DNA from 3 places in the Exiguobacterium sp. QJM3NY_9 genome. Region 3 is predicted to be linked to each of the others. Evidence: riboswitches for the same ligand, from Rfam matches in the RefSeq annotation. Region 3 holds a riboswitch; each other region holds the start of a gene.

What was found. Region 3 has a riboswitch for S-adenosylmethionine ahead of mtnK (S-methyl-5-thioribose kinase). Riboswitches for the same ligand answer to the same signal wherever they lie in the genome.
Positions count from the first base shown of each region.
Region 1: it holds a riboswitch for S-adenosylmethionine, as region 3 does, so the genes downstream of both, AC0VYQ_RS13795 (alpha/beta hydrolase) here and mtnK (S-methyl-5-thioribose kinase) in region 3, are expected to answer to the same signal.
Region 2: it holds a riboswitch for S-adenosylmethionine, as region 3 does, so the genes downstream of both, AC0VYQ_RS14370 (Na+/H+ antiporter NhaC family protein) here and mtnK (S-methyl-5-thioribose kinase) in region 3, are expected to answer to the same signal.

Region 1 is NZ_CM149679.1:2,722,640-2,729,119, forward strand. Features, by position in the region: gene ribD (bifunctional diaminohydroxyphosphoribosylaminopyrimidine deaminase/5-amino-6-(5-phosphoribosylamino)uracil reductase RibD) at 1-429, opposite strand, end outside; FMN riboswitch at 589-733, opposite strand; SAM riboswitch class I at 884-988, opposite strand; SAM riboswitch class I at 1,204-1,306, shown strand; gene AC0VYQ_RS13795 (alpha/beta hydrolase) at 1,367-2,125, shown strand; gene AC0VYQ_RS13800 (thymidine kinase) at 2,297-2,914, opposite strand; gene AC0VYQ_RS13805 (DedA family protein) at 3,099-3,749, shown strand; gene AC0VYQ_RS13810 (type B 50S ribosomal protein L31) at 3,785-4,030, opposite strand; gene rho (transcription termination factor Rho) at 4,128-5,492, opposite strand; gene AC0VYQ_RS13820 (C40 family peptidase) at 5,844-6,480, shown strand, end outside.
Region 2 is NZ_CM149679.1:2,807,660-2,814,139, reverse strand. Features, by position in the region: gene AC0VYQ_RS14380 (aldo/keto reductase) at 1-721, opposite strand, end outside; gene AC0VYQ_RS14375 (hypothetical protein) at 880-1,080, shown strand; gene AC0VYQ_RS14370 (Na+/H+ antiporter NhaC family protein) at 1,123-2,430, opposite strand; SAM riboswitch class I at 2,511-2,614, opposite strand; gene AC0VYQ_RS14365 (metal ABC transporter solute-binding protein, Zn/Mn family) at 2,694-3,662, opposite strand; gene AC0VYQ_RS14360 (alpha/beta hydrolase fold domain-containing protein) at 3,832-4,791, shown strand; gene AC0VYQ_RS14355 (histidine phosphatase family protein) at 4,838-5,413, shown strand; gene AC0VYQ_RS14350 (YwpF family protein) at 5,417-5,908, opposite strand; gene AC0VYQ_RS14345 (hypothetical protein) at 6,052-6,381, shown strand.
Region 3 is NZ_CM149679.1:470,052-476,531, reverse strand. Features, by position in the region: gene AC0VYQ_RS02410 (sugar ABC transporter ATP-binding protein) at 1-1,084, opposite strand, end outside; gene AC0VYQ_RS02405 (sugar ABC transporter substrate-binding protein) at 1,081-2,160, opposite strand; gene mtnA (S-methyl-5-thioribose-1-phosphate isomerase) at 2,180-3,226, opposite strand; gene mtnK (S-methyl-5-thioribose kinase) at 3,223-4,392, opposite strand; SAM riboswitch class I at 4,469-4,571, opposite strand; SAM riboswitch class I at 4,776-4,877, shown strand; gene AC0VYQ_RS02390 (2,3-diketo-5-methylthiopentyl-1-phosphate enolase) at 4,922-6,148, shown strand; gene AC0VYQ_RS02385 (2-hydroxy-3-keto-5-methylthiopentenyl-1-phosphate phosphatase) at 6,145-6,480, shown strand, end outside.

The sequences.
Region 1 (6,480 bases), 800 kb from region 3:
TTTTCGTTCGATTGCCTTCCAAAACGGTTCGTATAATGCCTCCGCCTTATCTTTTAGCAACCCGACTTCAACCTCAATCCCCGCCTGACGGAGACGTGTGATACCGCTTCCTGCGACGAGCGCGTGGCGGTCCTCTGTCGCGATAAAGACGCGCGCAATGCCGGCTTTTAGAATCGCTTCCGTACACGGCGGTGTTTTGCCGTGATGATTGCACGGTTCGAGCGTCACGTAGAGATCGGCTCCGCGTGCCGCTTCACCTGCCATGAGGAGCGCTTCGACTTCGGCATGGGGTCCTCCCGCATAACGGTGGGCCCCAAAACCAACAATCCGCCCCTGTTTGACGATGACGCAGCCGACACTCGGATTCGGGCTCGTTTGACCGTTTAACATGTGTGCTAGTTGCATCGCATAACTCATGAATGTTTCCATTTTTTCCGCTCCTTTCAATAAAAAAGACGCCTCCTGTAAAAGGGGGCGTCGTGATTGAAGGATTGACGAAATAAGCGTCTCGCGTTTCTGTTTTTACACATACAGAAACAGACCTTTCCCTGAAAACATTTTTCCAGAAAATGGCAGCAAGCGCATTGTTTCGTCCTTCTCCCATCCGGACTTTACCGTCGGCCTTGGAGTCTCACCAAGTCAGCCACAGTGCGTACACTGCAGGTCGCGGGCTCGTCGATCCATTGATCGCATCACCGCCGGTTGGGATTTTCACCCTACCCCGAAGAACTGGTTATTGAGTTATACAGCTCAAGATTAGCATAGGTCATTCTAAAATACAAAATGAATTGTATTTCATTCTCTTTTTTAGAAAAACATCAAAAAAGGACCCTTCTCTTAAAAGAAAAGGGTCCTCTCATCTGCACTAAGGCAGAATCCGCTCAGCTCATCTTTCAGACAAACGTCTGATGGAATTGGCACAGTACGACGTAAGAAGTCTGTCGCCGAGGTTTCGTAGGGCCAGTCCCTCCACCTCTCTCGATAAGTGCTGCGGTATGAAGTTCATATGTGTGATGTTTCAAGTCGTTCTTATGTCGTGAATCTACTGCTTACACTACGGGGATTCCCTTCTCAAGTCAACCATATTTTCAAAATTAAACCAAATTACCCAGTTTATCAATTTTGACTTCTTTTTAACGTCTTGACAACGTATTTCAATCAATGATATTCTCTTCACAATGATTATTCCGACAATTCCTATACGATATATCAAGAGTGGGCGAGAGATCTGGCTCTACGAACCCACGGCAACCTGCAACATGCAAGGTGCTCCGACCAGCAAAGCCGATGCTTTGGATGATACTTACGATAATCTCGTAGTGCGCCTAAAGCACTACGAGTTTTTTAATAGAAGGAGGAACCCTTTATGAATTCATCATCACCTGTTCTGTGTGGCGCAGAAGATTTTTTGATTGAACGAGGTCCAATCGGTATTTTACTGTCTCACGGTTTTAACGCCACCCCTCAAAGCGTCCGCACTGTCGGAGAATATTTTGCCGCCCAAGGGTTCACTGTGTATGCTCCGCGCCTCGACGGGCACGGGACGAGTATCCAGGATTTCGAAGCGTCGACTGCCGAAGATTGGAAACAAAGCCTCCGCCAAGGGTTCGACGTCTTAACCAATCATTGTTCGTCCATCTTCATCGCCGGACAATCGATGGGTGCGACACTTGCCCTCGCCCTCGTCGCGGAAGGATTACCTGCTGACGGATTGATTACGATCAATGCAGCGTTATCGATTCCTGCCTATGAATCATTATCTTTCGAAGACTGTCCACGCTACTTAAAAGAAAGTACCCCAGACATTAAACGTGAAGCGTTTGAAATCATCTATGACCATGTCCCTGTCGTCTGCGCATCGGAACTTTTAACCTTGATTGACGAGACACGTCCGCTCTTACCAACCATCGAGATTCCAACGCTTATTTTATATTCTGCCGAAGACCATGTCGTCCCGCCTGAAAGCTCGGATTACCTTTATCAAGTCATCGGTGCGACGGACAAACGGAGCTATTGCCTGCTTGACTCCTATCATGTCGCGACCCTCGATCATGATCAAGAAACGATTGTCCACGAGGCAACACGCTTTGTGCACCAATATAGTCGTTTGAGCCACACCGGTTGATGTCTTCCCTACGCAAAAGCAAGGGATGAAGACTGTTTCGATACGTGTCTAAACCGTCCAAAACAATATGAATGCGCACAAAAATGGCCGATACTCCCCTCGAAATGATGGGCGTATCGGCCATTTGATTGATGTAGTCCTGACTGATGAGTCAGTCCTTCGTTTGCTTCATCAGTTCTGTTGCTGTTTCTTCCATTGTTGCAGGGCTTGCGATTTCCCCGGCACTTCATGGCAGTGGCGGCAACGCGGCTCATACGACTCTGACGCACCGACTAAAATGATTGGATCATTGTAGTTGGCAGGTCGACCGTCGATTAAACGTTGCGTCCGTGATGCAGGGTCACCGCACGACAGGCAGATCGCCTGCAGTTTCGTGACGAACTCTGCCCGTGCGAGAAGTTCTGGCATCTTACCGAATGGTTCCGCCCGGAAGTCTTGATCGAGTCCGGCACAGATGACACGTTTTCCGTCTTGCGCGAGGGCCTCGATGACATCGACGATTTCATCATCAAAGAACTGCACTTCGTCAATCGCGACCACTTGTGTCTCTTGTGCGACTGCCGCGTACACGTCACGGCTCGTCGCCATCGGTACCGCGATGACAGAGTTGCCGACGTGAGAGACGACATGTTCTTCATGGTAACGGTCGTCGATCGCCGGTTTAAACACTTGGACCGGCAACTTCCCGTACTGTGCCCGTCGAACACGTCGAATCAATTCTTCCGACTTACCAGAGAACATACTTCCGCAAATCACTTCAATCCATCCGTACTGATTTATTACATGCATCATTGCAAAAACACCGTCCTCTAAAATTAGTCACTTTAACGAGTATAGCCCGAATCGATAATGAGAAAAAGAGTTGACTTCTCGAAATCAAAAATCCATCCGTTCATTCCCATGATTCCCCACCTTGTCGTTTTAACTAGTCCTCATTTCCTGTACACTATAGAAGAAGAATTTATGAAGGAAGGTGTCCCCGATCCATCACATATTACATGAAGTACTTCACCAATATGGTTCATTTGGACTTGCGCTTTTACTCGCAGGTGGAATCGTCGGGCTTCCCGTTCCCGATGAAACGTTACTTGTCATGTCCGGTTTTTGGATGCATCAAGGCAATTTACCCTTAATCGGAACGATTATCGCCGCTTATGCCGGCAGCTGTATCGGGATGACGATCAGTTATCTCCTTGGTCTCAAACTCGGAATGCCGCTGCTCCACCGGATTGGTCCGAAGATGCGCATTTCAGAAAAACATATCCTAACGGCAGAAGCCGGCTTTCTTCGTTATGGCAAATCGGTCCTGATTATCGGATACTACATACCTGGTCTTCGGCAGCTGTCTGCTTTTTTCGCAGGCGTCTCGAAAATGCCTTTCCGGATCTTTGCATCCTACGCGTATACCGGCGCACTGATTTGGATTAGTGTTTTTCTCGGGGCTGGTTATTTCCTCGGTCGCCACTTCTCATTCAGTCGTGTCTTTGAGCAGTTCGCTAAAAATCCCGATTTACTGCCCTATGTCATCGGCATTGCCGGCGCCATCGGCTCATCTTTTATCTTAAAAACCTATCTTTCGTATCGCGCCCAGTTCAGTCTATACAAAAACAGCCTGCTCCAGTGATGGAGACAGGCTGTTTTTTAATGGATAGGTCGCAATTACTTGCGGCCGTATTTTTTGTTGAAGCGATCGACACGACCGTCTGCAGCGTTGAACTTTTGACGACCAGTGTAGAATGGGTGCGAGTCCGAAGACACATCCACGCGGATGAGTGGGTACTCGTTTCCATCTTCCCAAGTGATTGTTTCGTTCGAAGAACGAGTAGAACCAGTTAAGAATTTGTACTCAGTAGTTGAATCCATAAATACAACTTTGTTGTAGTTTGGGTGAATTCCTTGTTTCATGGTTGATTTCTCTCCTTCCGCCCTGGTTCATTTGCTGAGCCAGAGTAAGTTACCTTCCTATACTAAACGATTTTTCATCGTCTCGCAATACCTATTTTCAAGTCGGTGTATCTGTTTTGATCGTCCGTGGTTTAGCTGCTGCCCGGCGAATCGGCTTCTTCTTTTCCTTCAACAGTTCAACGAAGAATTCTTCATTATTTTTCGTATCCTTAATCTTGCGCAAGAAACTGTCGACGAACTCGTTTGATTCATTCATCGTCCGACGAATCGTCCACAACGCATCGAGTTGATCTTTCGGTAGGAGCAACTCTTCTTTCCGTGTGCCGGATTTCCGGATATCGATCGCCGGGAAGATGCGACGCTCTGATAGTTTCCGGTCAAGATGAAGCTCCATGTTGCCGGTCCCTTTAAATTCTTCATAGATGACATCATCCATCCGCGAACCGGTCTCGACGAGTGCTGTCGCGAGAATCGTCAAACTGCCGCCATGCTCGATGTTCCGCGCTGCTCCGAAGAAACGTTTCGGTTTATGGAAGGCAGCCGGGTCAATCCCACCCGATAGCGTCCGCCCACTCTGCGGAACGGTCAGGTTATAAGCCCGTGTCAGACGTGTGATCGAGTCCATCAAGATGACGACATCTTTTTTATGCTCGACGAGACGCATCGCCCGCTCGAGGACGAGTTCTGAAATCCGGACGTGATTATCCGGTGTCTCATCAAACGTCGAACTGACGACGTCTGCTCCCGGTACGGAACGTTCGATGTCCGTCACTTCCTCCGGTCGTTCATCAATCAAAAGAATGATTAGCTCAACATCCGGATGGTTGACTTGAATCGAATTCGCAATCTCTTTTAACAAGGACGTCTTCCCTGCCTTCGGTGGTGCGACAATCAATCCGCGTTGACCAAATCCGACTGGCGCAATCATGTCCATGACACGAACCGACAGATGACGCGGTTCTGTTTCAAGACGCATTAAACGATCGGGATAGATCGGTGTCAGTGCAGGGAAGAATAAACGGTTTCGTGCCGTGTCCGGTGCTTCCCCATTCACTGCTTCAACGCTCAATAAACCTTGGAAACGTTCATTTTCCTTCGGTGGCCGGACTTTTCCCGTGACGACATCTCCATTACGAAGATTAAAACGACGAATTTGTGAAGCGGCGATGTAGATATCTTCAGAGGATTGTGAGTAGTTGATGGGACGAAGGAAGCCGAAACCACCATCGTTTTGCATCTGTGGATTGCCGGGGATGACTTCAAGCACCCCTTCGAGGAAGTAGAGACCGGTTGATTCTGCTTGTGCTTTTAAAATCTTGAACATTAACTCACGCTTCCGCGCTTCCCGGTATTGCGGAACATTTTTTGCTTTCGCAATTTCATATAGATCCTTCAATGTCAGGTTACCGAGTTGGGCAAGTGTATAGGAACGTTCTGGTTTATCGGTTTTTTCAGTTGGCATATGCATTCACCTATTCTTTATAAATTCAACAGCAAAGTTCTGTAACGTATTTAATGATAAAGCAAAAAAATCTTTTGTGAATTAAAGGTATCACATATCTACCACTTTCGTCGTGATTTAGCGAATGGAAATTTCTTCTTTGTAATATTCCACGATATTATTGCAGTTATATTACAAAAAAGCGGTATTTTGTAGCGGAACTGAAAAAACGTTTTCACACGACCGCATGCTAAGATATTCCTGCAGAGAAAAACTTACAAAGTCGTAAGGATGACTGCCTAAACAAACACTTAATGATTTCATTATATAACTCGGTCACATAAATTTTAATTAAAATGGAGGAATTCACATATGAAACGTTTTCTAGCATCGGTCGCGACAGCAGCATTAGTGGTTTCAGGTTTTGCGTCAGTGGGAACAGGTAAAGTTGAAGCAGCTACGGTCACTAAAGTCAAAATCACAGATAACGGATTACGCGTTCGCTCAGGTGCCTCTACAAAATCTTCAATCGTCGGTAAAGTTAACGCAGGTCAAACATTCCTTTATAAAGGAAAATCAGGTAGCTGGACTAAAATTTCTTACGGTGGAAAAACACGTTATGTGTACACGAAGTATACAAAAACATACAAGAAAAAAACATCAACTTCAACAGCTAAGAAAACAACGACTTCTTCTTCAAAGCGTACAAAGATCTTAAGCGAAGCAGCAAAACATAAAGGTACGCCTTACGTCTGGGGCGGTACAACAACACGCGGTTTTGATTGCTCTGGTTTCACAAGCTACGTTTATAAGAAAGCAGCTGGAAAAACACTTCCACGCTCGTCTTCTTCACAATACTCTTCATCTAAGAAAGTCAGCGTCTCAAGCGTTCAACCGGGAGATCTCGTCTTCTTCTCACACGGTAGCGGCATCCAACACGTCGGTATCGCGACAAGTAAGACAAGCATGGTCAACTCGGAAACAGGCGGCGTTAAATACTCTAGCTTCA
Region 2 (6,480 bases), 710 kb from region 3:
CAAACACATCGAAGTTTTCAGCAATCCGTTCTGGTGTGACTGATTTCGGAAGCGCAACGATTCCGTTATCGAGGTGCCAACGTAGAACGACTTGTGATGGGCTCTTACCATGTTTTTCAGCAATCTCTTTGAAATCATTGATTTCAAGGAACTTACCTTGCATGAGTGGGCTCCATGCTTCGACTTGAATGCTGTGATCCTGCAAGTATTCATGCAATTCATGCTGTGGAAGTTGTGGGTGAAGCTCGACTTGGTTAATCATCGGCGTCATGAGTCCTTCTTCAGCAAGCGTATCGAGATGATGTTCTTTGAAGTTCGAAACACCAATTGCTTTAATTTTACCCGCTTCGTACAGCTCGACCATGGCTTTCCATGCTTCGACATAACCTTCAACCGGCCAGTGAATGAGATAAAGATCGAGATAATCGGTTTCTAGTCGCTCAAGTGACTCAGCGAAAGCCTCTTTCGTCCGTCCGGCACGAATGTCATCGTTCCAAACTTTAGACGTCAAGAAGAGTTCTTCACGTTTCACGCCGCTTTCTTTGATTCCTTTTGCGACACCACGTTCGTTTTTGTAGACGGCAGCCGTATCGATATGACGGTAACCGACGCGAAGTGCTTCTGCGACGGCAGCCGGTGCTTCCGTCTCTTCATCGACTTGCCAGACACCGAACCCGATCTGTGGAATCGTGATACCATTTGAAAGTTTTGCGTATTGCATGTATATACTCCTCCTTCAATGAAACTAGAATATGGATTTGCCTGTTCAGTTTAGCATGAACTTAGCGGAACATCTGTTTTGATGCTCATAAGCAGGGAATATAGAATGGGAAAGAGAAGAAAGTCTACTGATGCATAAACGAAGAGAGGTGTAATATCATGGTGAAATCGATTAAAAAAGTACCAAAAGGAGTCTGGACAAGCATCGCAGCACTATTAGGTGCTCAAGCCACGTTCCTCTTCCTTGGTGCCCGCAAGACAGGACGCAATCCGTGGGTATGGGGTGGAGCAGGACTCGTTCAATTTCCGCTTCCGGCGATTGCCTATTTCATTTTGAATCGTCAAGAAAAACAGAAATAAAGTGAACCCCCGTCGCAGACGAAGCGACGGGGGTTGTTTGTTTTACGACATGTTGTTTTTTTGTGCGGCATCGCTCTTCCGGCGTGGGAAGCCGAAGAAGATTGCCAGTGATCCACAAACGAACAGTAAAAATGGATAGAACAAATAAGGAATCAGTTCGGGTGACGCCGTTTTCGTCAATTCAGCGGCAATCAAAAGTTGCGCTCCGTACGGGATGATTCCTTGAACACCACAGGAAAAGAGGTCGAGGATACTGGCTGACTTCTTCCGGTCGATGTCATACGTATCCGCGATTTCAGCAGCGAGCGGACCGGCGACAAGAATCGAAATCGTATTATTTGCTGTTGCGAGATTCGTTGCACTGACGAGGGCAGCCATACTGAACTCAGCTCCCCGGCGTTTCGAAATCTTTCGTGTCAGCGTTTCTTTGAGATAAGCAATTCCACCGTTATAGGTGATCAGGCTGACGAGTCCACCCATCAGCAACGTCAAGATTGAGATTTCTGCCATCCCCATCAATCCGTCAGACATCGCGAGGACAAACCCACTTACTCCGAAACTACCGTCGATCATTCCGATGATGCCTGTCAATAACGTCCCGCCGAGTAAGACGAGAATGACGTTGACACCAAAGAGGGCGAGCACGATGACGGAAAGATACGGAATCAGCTTATAAAATTCAAATGCTTTCGCTTCGACGATATCTCCGGAACCTGACACGAAAGCGAGTAAGATGACAGTGATGACGGCAGCAGGCAAGACGATTAAAAAGTTCGTTCTGAATTTATCACGCATGTTCGTTTTTTGTGTCCGGACAGCGGCGATTGTCGTATCTGAGATAAACGATAAGTTATCACCGAACATTGCTCCACCGACGACGGCAGCAGCGGCGAGTGCGACATTGACGCCCGTCGCGTCATGAATCCCGAGTGCGATCGGTGCAAGGGCAGCGATTGTGCCGGTCGAAGTTCCCATCGCCATCGAGATGAAAGCGGCAATGATGAACAATCCACTCATTAAAAGAGACTGGGGTAGGAAACTGAGTGCAGCGTTGACGGTCGCATCAATGGCTCCGATTGCATTCGCTGTTCCAGAAAATGTGCCAGCGAGTAAAAAGATGAAGACCATGATCATGATGTCCGGATTTCCGGCACCGCGGGCAATCCGCTCGACGGTCTGGTTGATGTCTCCCTTAGATGTCGCAGCAGCAAAAATCAAGGCGATTAAAGCTGCAATCAAGATGGGGAATTTGTAAAAGTCGTTATAGAAGATTCCTGCACCGATGAATAATACAAGAAAAACGAACAAGGGCAACAACGCCCATTTGTTCGGCGTAATCGTTTCGTTCATGTGAATCACTCCATTTCTTCAGCATACAAAAAAAGACCCCTTCGCAAGAAAGAAGGAGGTCTTTACTGAAAAAGACGCTCTTCTTATCTCTCAAGCCATAGCTTGCTGGATTTGGCACAGTACGAATCAATCGTCCGCTGCCGAAACATCATTGGGCCAGTCCCTCCGTTTCTCGCGATAAAAAGAAGTCATTTAGTTGTTTAGTCGTTGTTTAAAACACGTTTATTACCCTAACGTATCTTTTAATGCTTGTCAACTGTACCTTACTGCAGTGCTTGTTTGAGCGTCGTCACATTTTCGTTCATCAAATCAAAGTACGATTGATCTTGTTGATCTTTTGCGACGGACTCGAGGTTATGAATCGTAATCGATTCGGCACCGATTTCTTTTTGGATGACACGGGCGACCTTTGGCGACACCGTCTCTTCGAAGGCGATATAGTTTAAGTCATGCATCTCTGCTTCCTTGACGATGGCAGCCAGCTGTTTTTGGGACGGTTCGTCAGACGGTGAAATACCGGCAATCGGCAGTTGCGTGAAACCGTAACGTTCCGCCAAGTACCCGTATGCGGCATGCGTGACGAGAAGCTCCTTTTTCGAACCGGAGTCAACAGCTTTTTGTAAATTTTGGTCGAGTTCATCTGCTTGTTTGTTAAAGAGTGCGAGGTTTTTATCAAACGTTTCCTTCCGGTCAGGTGCTTCCTTTGCTAACGCGGTCGTAATCGAGTCAGCCATTTTCTTGGCGTTGTTCGGGTCGAGCCAAACATGCGGATCGTATTGTCCATGATCGTGCGACTCTTCTTCAGCCTCGTGATCATCATGGTCATCGTGTGCGTCTTCTTCGTGCGTATGAAGCGAAGCGGAAGCCTCGAGTAAGTCGATATTTTTGCTTGTCTCGACAAAACGAATGGAATTACCGGCTAAACTTTCCTTAATCTTTTCAGAGTACGGCTCAAGGGTTGTGCCGGTAAGTAAAAATAGATCGCCTTTCGCAATCGTCGTCAGTTGCTTCGGAGTCGGCTCATACGAATGCGGGTCGGCGCCAGGGGGAACGATTAATTCGACCTGGACGTCTGTGCCGCCGATTTCTTTTGCAATTGCTGCAGTCGCGAATGTCGACGTATAAATTTGCAATTTACCGTCTTCGTCTGAATTTGAAGGCGATGAGCCGCATGCGGCGAGCAGACTGGCAGTTACTGTCGCGATGGTTAACGCTGGAATGATTTTTTTCATATGTGAACCCTCCAAGATAATTAAAACGTAATTGTTCCGATTTGGACTTTCTAACTATATCCGACGGAAATTAAAGCGTCAAGTCGGAATGTTGTGAAGTTCTAGTTCAAAATAAATCGGGTAAGAGAAGAGTAGAAGTGAAATCGGAATGAGCCTTGGAGGTGATGAGGTGAAACGTGAAACAGCATGGTTGATGGGTGGCGCCGCTATTTTGACGACGGCTGCTGCTGGTGCGAGTATTTGGAATAATTATGGAGCCTTACTCAGATGGACGGAGCCGGTCTTGCCGCTTACCAAAAAGCAATTAGCACCACGAAATCTTTTGTACAAGACGGTCAATCAGCAGGATTTGACGTTAGATATTTATTATCCGCCGGGAGAAGGGCCGTTTCCGGTCGCGATTTATGCTCATGGCGGCGCATTCGTTCGTGGAAACCGTGATGATGTGTTTAGTTTTGCTCCAATCATCGACCGGTTTTTAGAACTCGGGATTGCCGTTTGCAGCATCGACTATCGTTTGTTTGAGGATGGCAGCTACTTTCCGGACAACCTGGAAGATGTTCGAGATGCCTTATGTTTTTTAAATCAACAAGCGGATGAATTACGCATCGCGCGCGGTCGCATGCTTTTATGGGGTGATTCAGCAGGTGGAGCCCTAATGTTGACGACGGCGCTTGCTCCGACTGAATTTATCGGCGAACAGGCGGAGGCGCATCTTCCTTTAATCAGTGGAGTCATCGCCTTGTATCCGCCGACGAATTTTCTGTTATTTAAATTCATTCAAACCTGGATTGCCCATATCAAGTTTTATGGGGGTGGACGTGAAGAATGGCGACAGTTGATGATGCGTGTCTCCCCGGCGACACATTTAAGTTCCGACTCGCCGCCGATCATGTTGCTGCACGGAAAAAAGGATCCGATTGTCCCGTTTGCTCAAGCACTCCACTTTGTTGAGAAGGGGGCGGATGTCGGGGCGGATGTTCGATTATTCTCTTTCCCGAATGGTACACATTCGCTGGCGAGCTTTGCCCAAACTGAAAATCCACTCAAAATTGAACGTTTGCTCGAACGAATCGAAGCCTTCAGTTGTCAAGTGCTTGTCTTACCGAAGCGAGAGGCGCTTCATTAGGAAACATGATACAATCAGTCATATTTCTTTAGAAGGAGACTGCAATATGACGGAAATTTGTTTAGTACGACACGGTCAAACGGACTGGAACTTAAACGAGCGGATTCAAGGACGTGAAGATATACCGCTTAACGAGACCGGTAGAAAACAGGCGGCTCTCAGTGCTGCCTACCTGGCAGAAGAACAGTGGGACGTCTTGATTTCAAGTCCGCTATCGCGAGCTGTCGAAACTGCTGAAATCATTGGTCGATCGATTGGTTTAAGCTTGACGGAAACGGATGAACGGCTTGTCGAGCGCGAATTTGGAACGGCTTCCGGTGAACCGGTCGCCGGAATTTACGAAGCAGTGCAGGCAAATGATGCAGAGCGCGTCCCGGGGCTTGAAACGGAAGCGGAAATTCAACAGCGTGTCTTCAGTGCGGTTGAAGAACTGACAGAAAAATATCGAGGAAAACGCCTCTTAGTCGTCTGCCATTCGCATACGATTAAAGCGGCACTCTCCTCGATTGATGAGACATTCAGTTACCGGACGCCGTTAAAAAATGCATGTGCGAATTACATTCGTTTTTCCGACCGTTATGAGATTGAACGGATTAATGTAGCGGACCATATCACAATTTGAACATCAATCTTCGACGGTTGCCGGATGTTCTTGTAAGTACCGTTTAAACGTTTCTTTCGCGATGCTCGTGATATGAGCACCACGTTTAGAGCGTCGGTCTTTATATTCTTGAATCAGCTCTTCGCCAGTAAAGTTGTCTTCGACGACTTCACGCAAAATCGATTCGGATAAATCATTTTTCATCATGACCATCTTACCGGTAAAGAGGTAAGAGACGCCTTCGCTCAATTGCGTACTTTCATAAGGGGTGACAATCATGGCGGCGGGGTCATTGTCCGGCCGTGAAATCGTGATTTCAATCAAAGCGCGCAGCTTTTTCTCGAACAGTTCTTTCAAAATCGGTTGATCGGTGTCGGTGACGACGATTTCAGCGACCCACTGGGCGGTTTGGTCGGTACTCACCGTCAGCCCATCTTTAATCTGAACGGGGATTGTCGTATCTCGCCCTGATTCATCCATGAGAATACGTAATGTACACAATTTAAAGGTTTTCAAAAAGAACTCCTCCTTTTGTTGTTCGTACGTGATTTTCTTCAGTATAACGTGAGTCTGTCGCCTGCGCGAAACTTTTCGTAACGTCTTCGAGTCGAACTATGTTTAAATGGAACTAGAAATCAGAAACAGGAGGACCGTTTATTATGCCGCAAGCACTTATAGGAATATTAGGGATCGTGGGGATTATCTTACTTGCCCATCACATCATCATGTATTGGCATGCTGAGCCAAAAGATCGCCCGACGCTTGCGTACCGCATAGCGCTCCTGATCGCCTGTTTGCTTCTTATCAGTGGAAGTGATCATTTAATTAGTATCTTTTACGCCGATTCTCTTGCTGAGTTCGGTCAACGGATTACCTATATCGTCTTCATCGGAGGTGCGCTTGGTTTTGCGTGGTACTTTCGTCAACAAATGGAACAAGCGACAGCCAAAATGACTGCTCACCCAAACGAAACAGCCCACTTCAGTTGAAGGGGCTGTTTTTAGCGTATAGAAAAATGAGAGGGAGATGAAAAGGTAGCCTTTCAAGACGTCCGTCAAGAAGCTTGATTCTTGAGGCTGCTTGATTTT
Region 3 (6,480 bases):
CGGTCATGTTTTGATAAATCGGATCCGTGACAAGGATGCTTTCTTTCCGGCGTTCTTCCGGGACCAGACCAATCCCGTGTCTGATTGCCTCGTGCGGCGACCGGATGGTCGCCGGTTCGCCGGCTATCCGAATCTGTCCCCCCACAGTCGGAGTCGCTCCGAAAATCGTCTTACAGAGCTCGGTTTTTCCCGCTCCGACAAGTCCGGCAATTCCAATCACTTCACCTGCATGAACCGTCAATGACAGCTGATCCAGCTCACCCGGGACTGTCACTTGATCGAGCTCGAGCAACGCTTGCCCAACGGTTCGGGTTTGCCGGTCCGTCTGTTGCAAACGTCTTCCGAGCATCTGTTCAACGATTGTCTCTTTCGTTCGCCCGGCTAATGCTTGGCGGGCGACAAGTTTTCCGTCACGCATGACGGAAATCGACTCACAGATTTCAAATAATTCCTGAAGGCGGTGTGAGATGAAAATCACGCCCAATTGTTCGCGTGTCGCGAGTTCCTTGATGATGCGAAACAAATGTTCTGTCTCCCGTTGACTGAGCGGCGCCGTCGGTTCATCCAGGATTAAAAAACGGCTGTCTTGAACGAGTGCCCGGGCGATCAAGACCAACTGTTTGTCGGCAAGGCGCAGTTCGCTGACCCGTTGCCGGACATCAATCGAAGCCTGGAGTTTCCCGAGTGCCTCCAAGGCAATCTGTTCCAACCGGCGTTGCCGGATGACCCCTTTGAGCTGTCCGTTCGTCAACAAATCGAGACAAATGTTTTCCGCGACCGTCAAGTACGAAATCAATGCCGTATCGACTTCTTGGTAGACGATTTCAATTCCCGCCCGTTTCGCGGCACGCGGCGAATCGATCGTCAACGGCACACCTTCAAACGAAATCGTCCCGTCATACGCCGCATGCGCTCCCGCCAATACTTTCATCAGCGTCGACTTACCGGCGCCGTTCGCTCCGACGAGCGCATGGATTTCCCCGCGGCGGACGGAAAAGTCAACAGCATCAAGCGCTTTGACACCGGGGAATTCAATTGAAATCCCACGCATCTCGAGCCGGTTCGTCGCGTCCAGCTGCGTCATTTCGCAGCATTCGCTTTCCGCAGTTTTTCCATCCACGGTTCATTGAATTTCTCGGATGTGCTCCAGCCCTTGATCATTGTATCGAGATTGTACATCGTCGTATCGGCTTTGAGCGCCTTTTGCTCGACTAATTTAGCGTCCAGATCAAAGCTGCCCGGTGTTTTTTCACCGGCGAGTTTTTTCGCGAGCAGGCGCATGTCCGTCTGTCCGATCAAATGCGGATCAACGGCACTCGTCGACACCCAGTTGCTTCCCTTCTCACGCATCAGGTTGATGTCCTGATTCGAGACATCGATTGAAATCAACGGGATTTCCTGACGTTTGTTATCCTTTAAGGATTTATAGGCACCTTTTGCGACTTCATCCCAGGCTCCCCAGACGGCATCGATGCTTCCTTTCGGATATTTCGCGAGAATCGCGTTCATCTTCGTCGCGATATCGCCCTGGACATCCTGGAAATTCGTCGGTCCGACCGTTTCAAGTGTCTTGATTTTGCCGTCCGCTTCATACGTCTTATAGATTTCCTGACGGCGGTCAAGCGGTGCGAATCCCGGACCGAACCACAACTTGATGACCCGGACCGGCTTATCGTCTTTCACTTTCGTCACTTCATCGAGTGAAAGTTCTGCCAGCTTGTGATCATCTTGGAACGTCTCCGTGATGCCTGTTAACGTCTGGTCCTTTTTCTTCGTCACCGTATCAAACGTCACGACCTGAATCCCTTTGTCGATCGCCGGTTTAATCATGTCGTAGGCATAATCTTCTTTTCCGTGCGAGATGATCAGTCCGTCATAATCCTGCTGAACGGCTTGCGCCACCAGTTCCTTGAACTTGACGTCATTGCCTTCGGAAATGAACGTGTTGACCTTAAACCCAAGTGCCTCCCCTTCCGACCGGGCACCGTCCAAAAATTGTTTCGTATGATCATCGGACGCCAGATTGCGGATGACGGCAATCTTGATGTCGCCTTGGACACTTTCCGGCACACCGCTGATTTTTTTCGCCGGTGTCGCTTCACTATTGGCGCAAGCAGCCAGCAAGACTGCCGGTGCGAGCAAGAATGCTAATTTTTTCATCTCAATCTCCCCTGTCTGTTTAGATGACCTGTTGTCCGATTGCCTGTTCAATCGTTTCCACGCTCGGCCGTTCAATGACGCCGAGTTCCGTGATGATCGCCGTGATAAGCTCGTGCGGCGTCACGTCAAACGCCGGATTAAAGACCGCTGTTCCGGCTGGTGCCGTTACTGTTCCTGCCAGTTGCGTCACTTCACGGGCATCGCGTTCTTCAATCTCAATCTCGTCACCTGATAAACTCGTCACATCAAACGTCGACAGCGGCGCGGCGACATAAAACGGAATCCCGAAGGCACGTGCGAGTAACGCCAGCTGGAACGTCCCGATTTTATTGGCCGTATCCCCGTTACGGGTGATCCGGTCCGCGCCGACGATGATGGCGGTGATCTGCTTTTCCTTGATCGTATGTGCGACCATATTGTCCGTGATCAAGGTGACGTCAATCCCTGCCCGTTGCAGCTCCCATGTCGTCAAGCGCGCCCCCTGCAACAAAGGTCGGGTTTCCGACGCATAGACGGATAACGGGATGCCTTGTTCTTTCGCAAGATAAAACGGGGCCAGTGCCGTCCCGTACGCCGCTGTCGCAATCGATCCGGCGTTACAAATCGTCAACACCCGGTCTCCCGATTGAAACAGCTCCAACGCATGCACACCGATTTGCCGTGACGTCTTGGCATCGGCTTCATAAAGGGCGATTGCTTTTTGTTCCAGACGTTTCGGCAGTTCCTCGAGCGTTGTGCTCGAAAGGATAAGCTGATTCAGCGCATCGAGTACGTTCTGCAAATTGACGGCGGTCGGCCGGGTCGCCAGTAATTCCGCCGATACCGTCAACAGTTTTTGTTTGACCTCGTCAAGCGATCCCGTCGTCCGAAACGCTTCCTGCACGAGGACGAAACCACCAAACAGACTGATTGCCGGCGCCCCCCGGACACGAAGTTGTTTAATTGCCTCGACCGCTTGCGCCAAATCATGAATGACTTCGTACCGTTCTTCTTGCGGAAGACGGGTCTGATCAAGGATCATTAAGCACGCCCGCTCATAGATGACACTACGGATAAACTCGCTCATCGGCTCAATTCCTCCGTCACGTCGAAATTCCGGAGGTCAGTAAACGTCTTACATTCGCCGCGCCGTTTAATCAATGCCGTCCCGAGGCGTAGGGCATGACGTTTCCGTTCGAGGCGCGTCGCAGCATCCGGAATTTGTTCCAAATCAGCGACCGGTGCCAAACCAATCGTCCGCCGGATCAGTTCACAACCGGCGAAACCGAGCGCGTCTTGGAGAATTGTACTGAGGACATCATCGACAAGCCCGGGTACCGTCCGGAAAGGTTCGACGGCTTCCCGTTCCCAAAGTGCCGTGAACGTCGAAGCAAACGTCAGCCAGAACGTATCGATATCCTTCACCCGCGTCTCCTGCAACTCAGCATAGTTCGGATACGCCGCAAAGCAGAGGTGGGCAATGAACTGACCGACATCAAACCCGAACGGTCCGTAAAAAGCGAACTCCGGATCGATGATTTTCGTTTCGCCCGCCGAAGCAAAAATGCTTCCTGTATGTAAATCCCCGTGTAATAAGGCTTCCCCTTTCGTGATGAACAACGTTTCGAGCTTCGCCACTTCCCGCTTCAGTTTTTCGTCCTGCCAGAGCTGCTGTACGTCTGTTTCCAAGCCGCTCTCGATGTTGTTTGTTTCCGCGTCGTAAAACGGATCCGTAAAGATTAACTTTTCCGTGATGTCGCATAAATCCGGGTTGTAATAGTCACGTGCGACCTGCTTTTTTCCGACTGGACCGAGCGCAAAATCTGACGTGAAAAATAACGTCCGCGCCAAGTAAGAACCGACATGTTCTGCAAGGAGCGGATACGTTTCGCCGGCGAGCAATCCCGTCCGAACGATTTGCAGGTGCGACAAGTCCTCCATCACTGTGTACGCTTCTTCATGACTGGCATGAAAGACCCGTGGAACGAATGGCGTCGCGTATTTTGCGAATTCCTTCAGTGCCAACTGTTCGATCCAGGCCCGCTCGAGTGACAAGGGCCAGCTTTCCCCGACGACTTTTGCATAAGGTAATGCCTGCTTCAAGATCAAACGTTCTTTCCCTGCCTGAATCCGAAAGACTAAGTTCAAGTTCCCGTCGCCGATTTCTTCTGCCGTCGCTTCTTCCTGTCCGATGAGTCCGAGTTCCCGGACACGTTTAATGGCGTCCTGTTCTGTAAATGCTTGATATGCCATCTTGCTTCCCCCTTCATTTCTACACAAAAAAACGCCGCTTTTCGTCATAGAAAAGAGGCGCGGGGTATCATCCGTCCTCTTATCTCTCAGACGAATGTCTGTTGGATGTAGCACCGTGCCGGATGGTCGGTTGCTGCGGCGTCTTCGGGCCAATTCCCTCTGCCAACTCACGATAAGAGTCATATGTGGTTGTTGTGTTCGATGTTGATTCGAATATTACGCCCGTCTTAAATCATCTGTCAATTCCAAATTTTAGTGAAAAACCATTTAAAAGACCGCCATCTATAGAAGCTGATTTCAAAAAAAATAAATTTTCAAAAAATTATTTGACATCACGTCCATCTCATGTAAAAATTGCAATTAGATTTCACAATTTCATCCAATTCTTATCAAGAGCAGACGGAGGGACGAGCCCTATGATGTCGCAGCAACCGACCAGTTGGCACGGTGCTAATTCTTGCAGCTAACACGCTGACAGATAAGAGTCCACGCGCAATTTTTCATGGTCTCTTGTCATTGACGAGGGACCATTTTTGTATTTTTTAACAAGGGAGAGACGACGATCATGGCGTATATTACCGTAACTTACCAACTCGGCGTGACCAATCAGTTACCAAAACGGGCAGAGCAAATCGCCCTCGGTCTGACGGTCGGCTCATGGACCGATTTGAATCACTTGGAACAACAACAGCTTGAATCCTTTAAAGGACAAGTCGTCCATACGGAAGAACACGACGGAAAAGGGTATGTCACGATCCGTTATCCGGAACACAACGTCTCACGGGACTTTTCGGCGATTTTGACGACCGTCTTCGGCAAGCTGTCACTCGACGGTCAAATCAAACTGACGGATCTTCAGCTTCCCGCTTCGTTCACACCGGATTTCCCCGGTGCTAAATTCGGCATCGAGGGCGTCCGCCAGTTGATCCAAGTCCATGACCGCCCCCTGTTGATGAGCATCTTCAAAGGCGTCATCGGACGGGACATCGTTTTTTTACGGGAACAACTGGAAGCCCAGCTCGCCGGCGGGATTGATCTCGTCAAGGATGACGAAATCTTATACGACAATCCGCTGACACCGGCACTCGACCGGGCGCGGATTGGACGGGAAGTCCTCGATGCACACTATGAACGGACCGGTAAACGGGCCCTTTATGCGATTACGTTGAGTGGTCCGGTCTTCCGCTTGAAAGAGCAGGCGAAACGACTGGTCGAAGCCGGAGCGACAGCCCTCCTGCTCAACACGTTTACATACGGGCTTGATGTCTTGCGGGAACTGGCAGCCGATCCGGAAATCCCGGTCCCGATCTTTAATCATCCGGCGTTGAGCGGTGCCTTGATCGCCAGTCCCGAGTACGGGATTGCCGCCCCGGTCCTGCTCGGAACGTTGCCGCGGATTGCCGGTGCCGACTTGACACTGTTCCCGTCGCCGTACGGGAATGTCGCCCTCGCCAAAGACTTGGCCCGCGGGATTGCCGTCGAAGCGACCCGAATCGGTGAGACCAAAACAATTCTCCCGGTCCCGTCCGCCGGAATCCACCCGGGTCTCGTCGCCCAGCTTGTTCGTGATTTCGGCGTCGATTCTGTCATCAATGCCGGGGGCGGTGTCCACGGTCATCCGCAAGGTGCTGCGGCCGGAGTCACCGCTTTCCGCCAGGCACTGGGCGCAGCACTGGCCGGCGAATCACTGACAAGTGCCGCCCGCCAGCACGAGGAATTACGTGTCGCCCTCGATGCTTGGGGGATCACGAAATGACAATCCGGATTTTATGTGACTTTGACGGAACGGTAACGGAGCACGATAATATCATCGCCTTGATGCAGGAGTTCGCTCCGCCGGAAAAATTTGAACCGTTAAAACAAGGTGTGCTCGACCGGTCGCTCTCGATTCAGTCCGGCGTCGGACAGATGTTTCAGCTGCTTCCGTCCAGTCAAAAACAGGACTACATTGATTTCTTGATGAAACGGGCAGTCATTCGTCCCGGCTTCGACACCTTGCTCGCCTTTGCCAAATCAAACGAGATTGATTTTTCCATCGTCAGCGGCGGGATCGACTTTTTTGTCCAGCCGATTCTTGCGGATGTACTG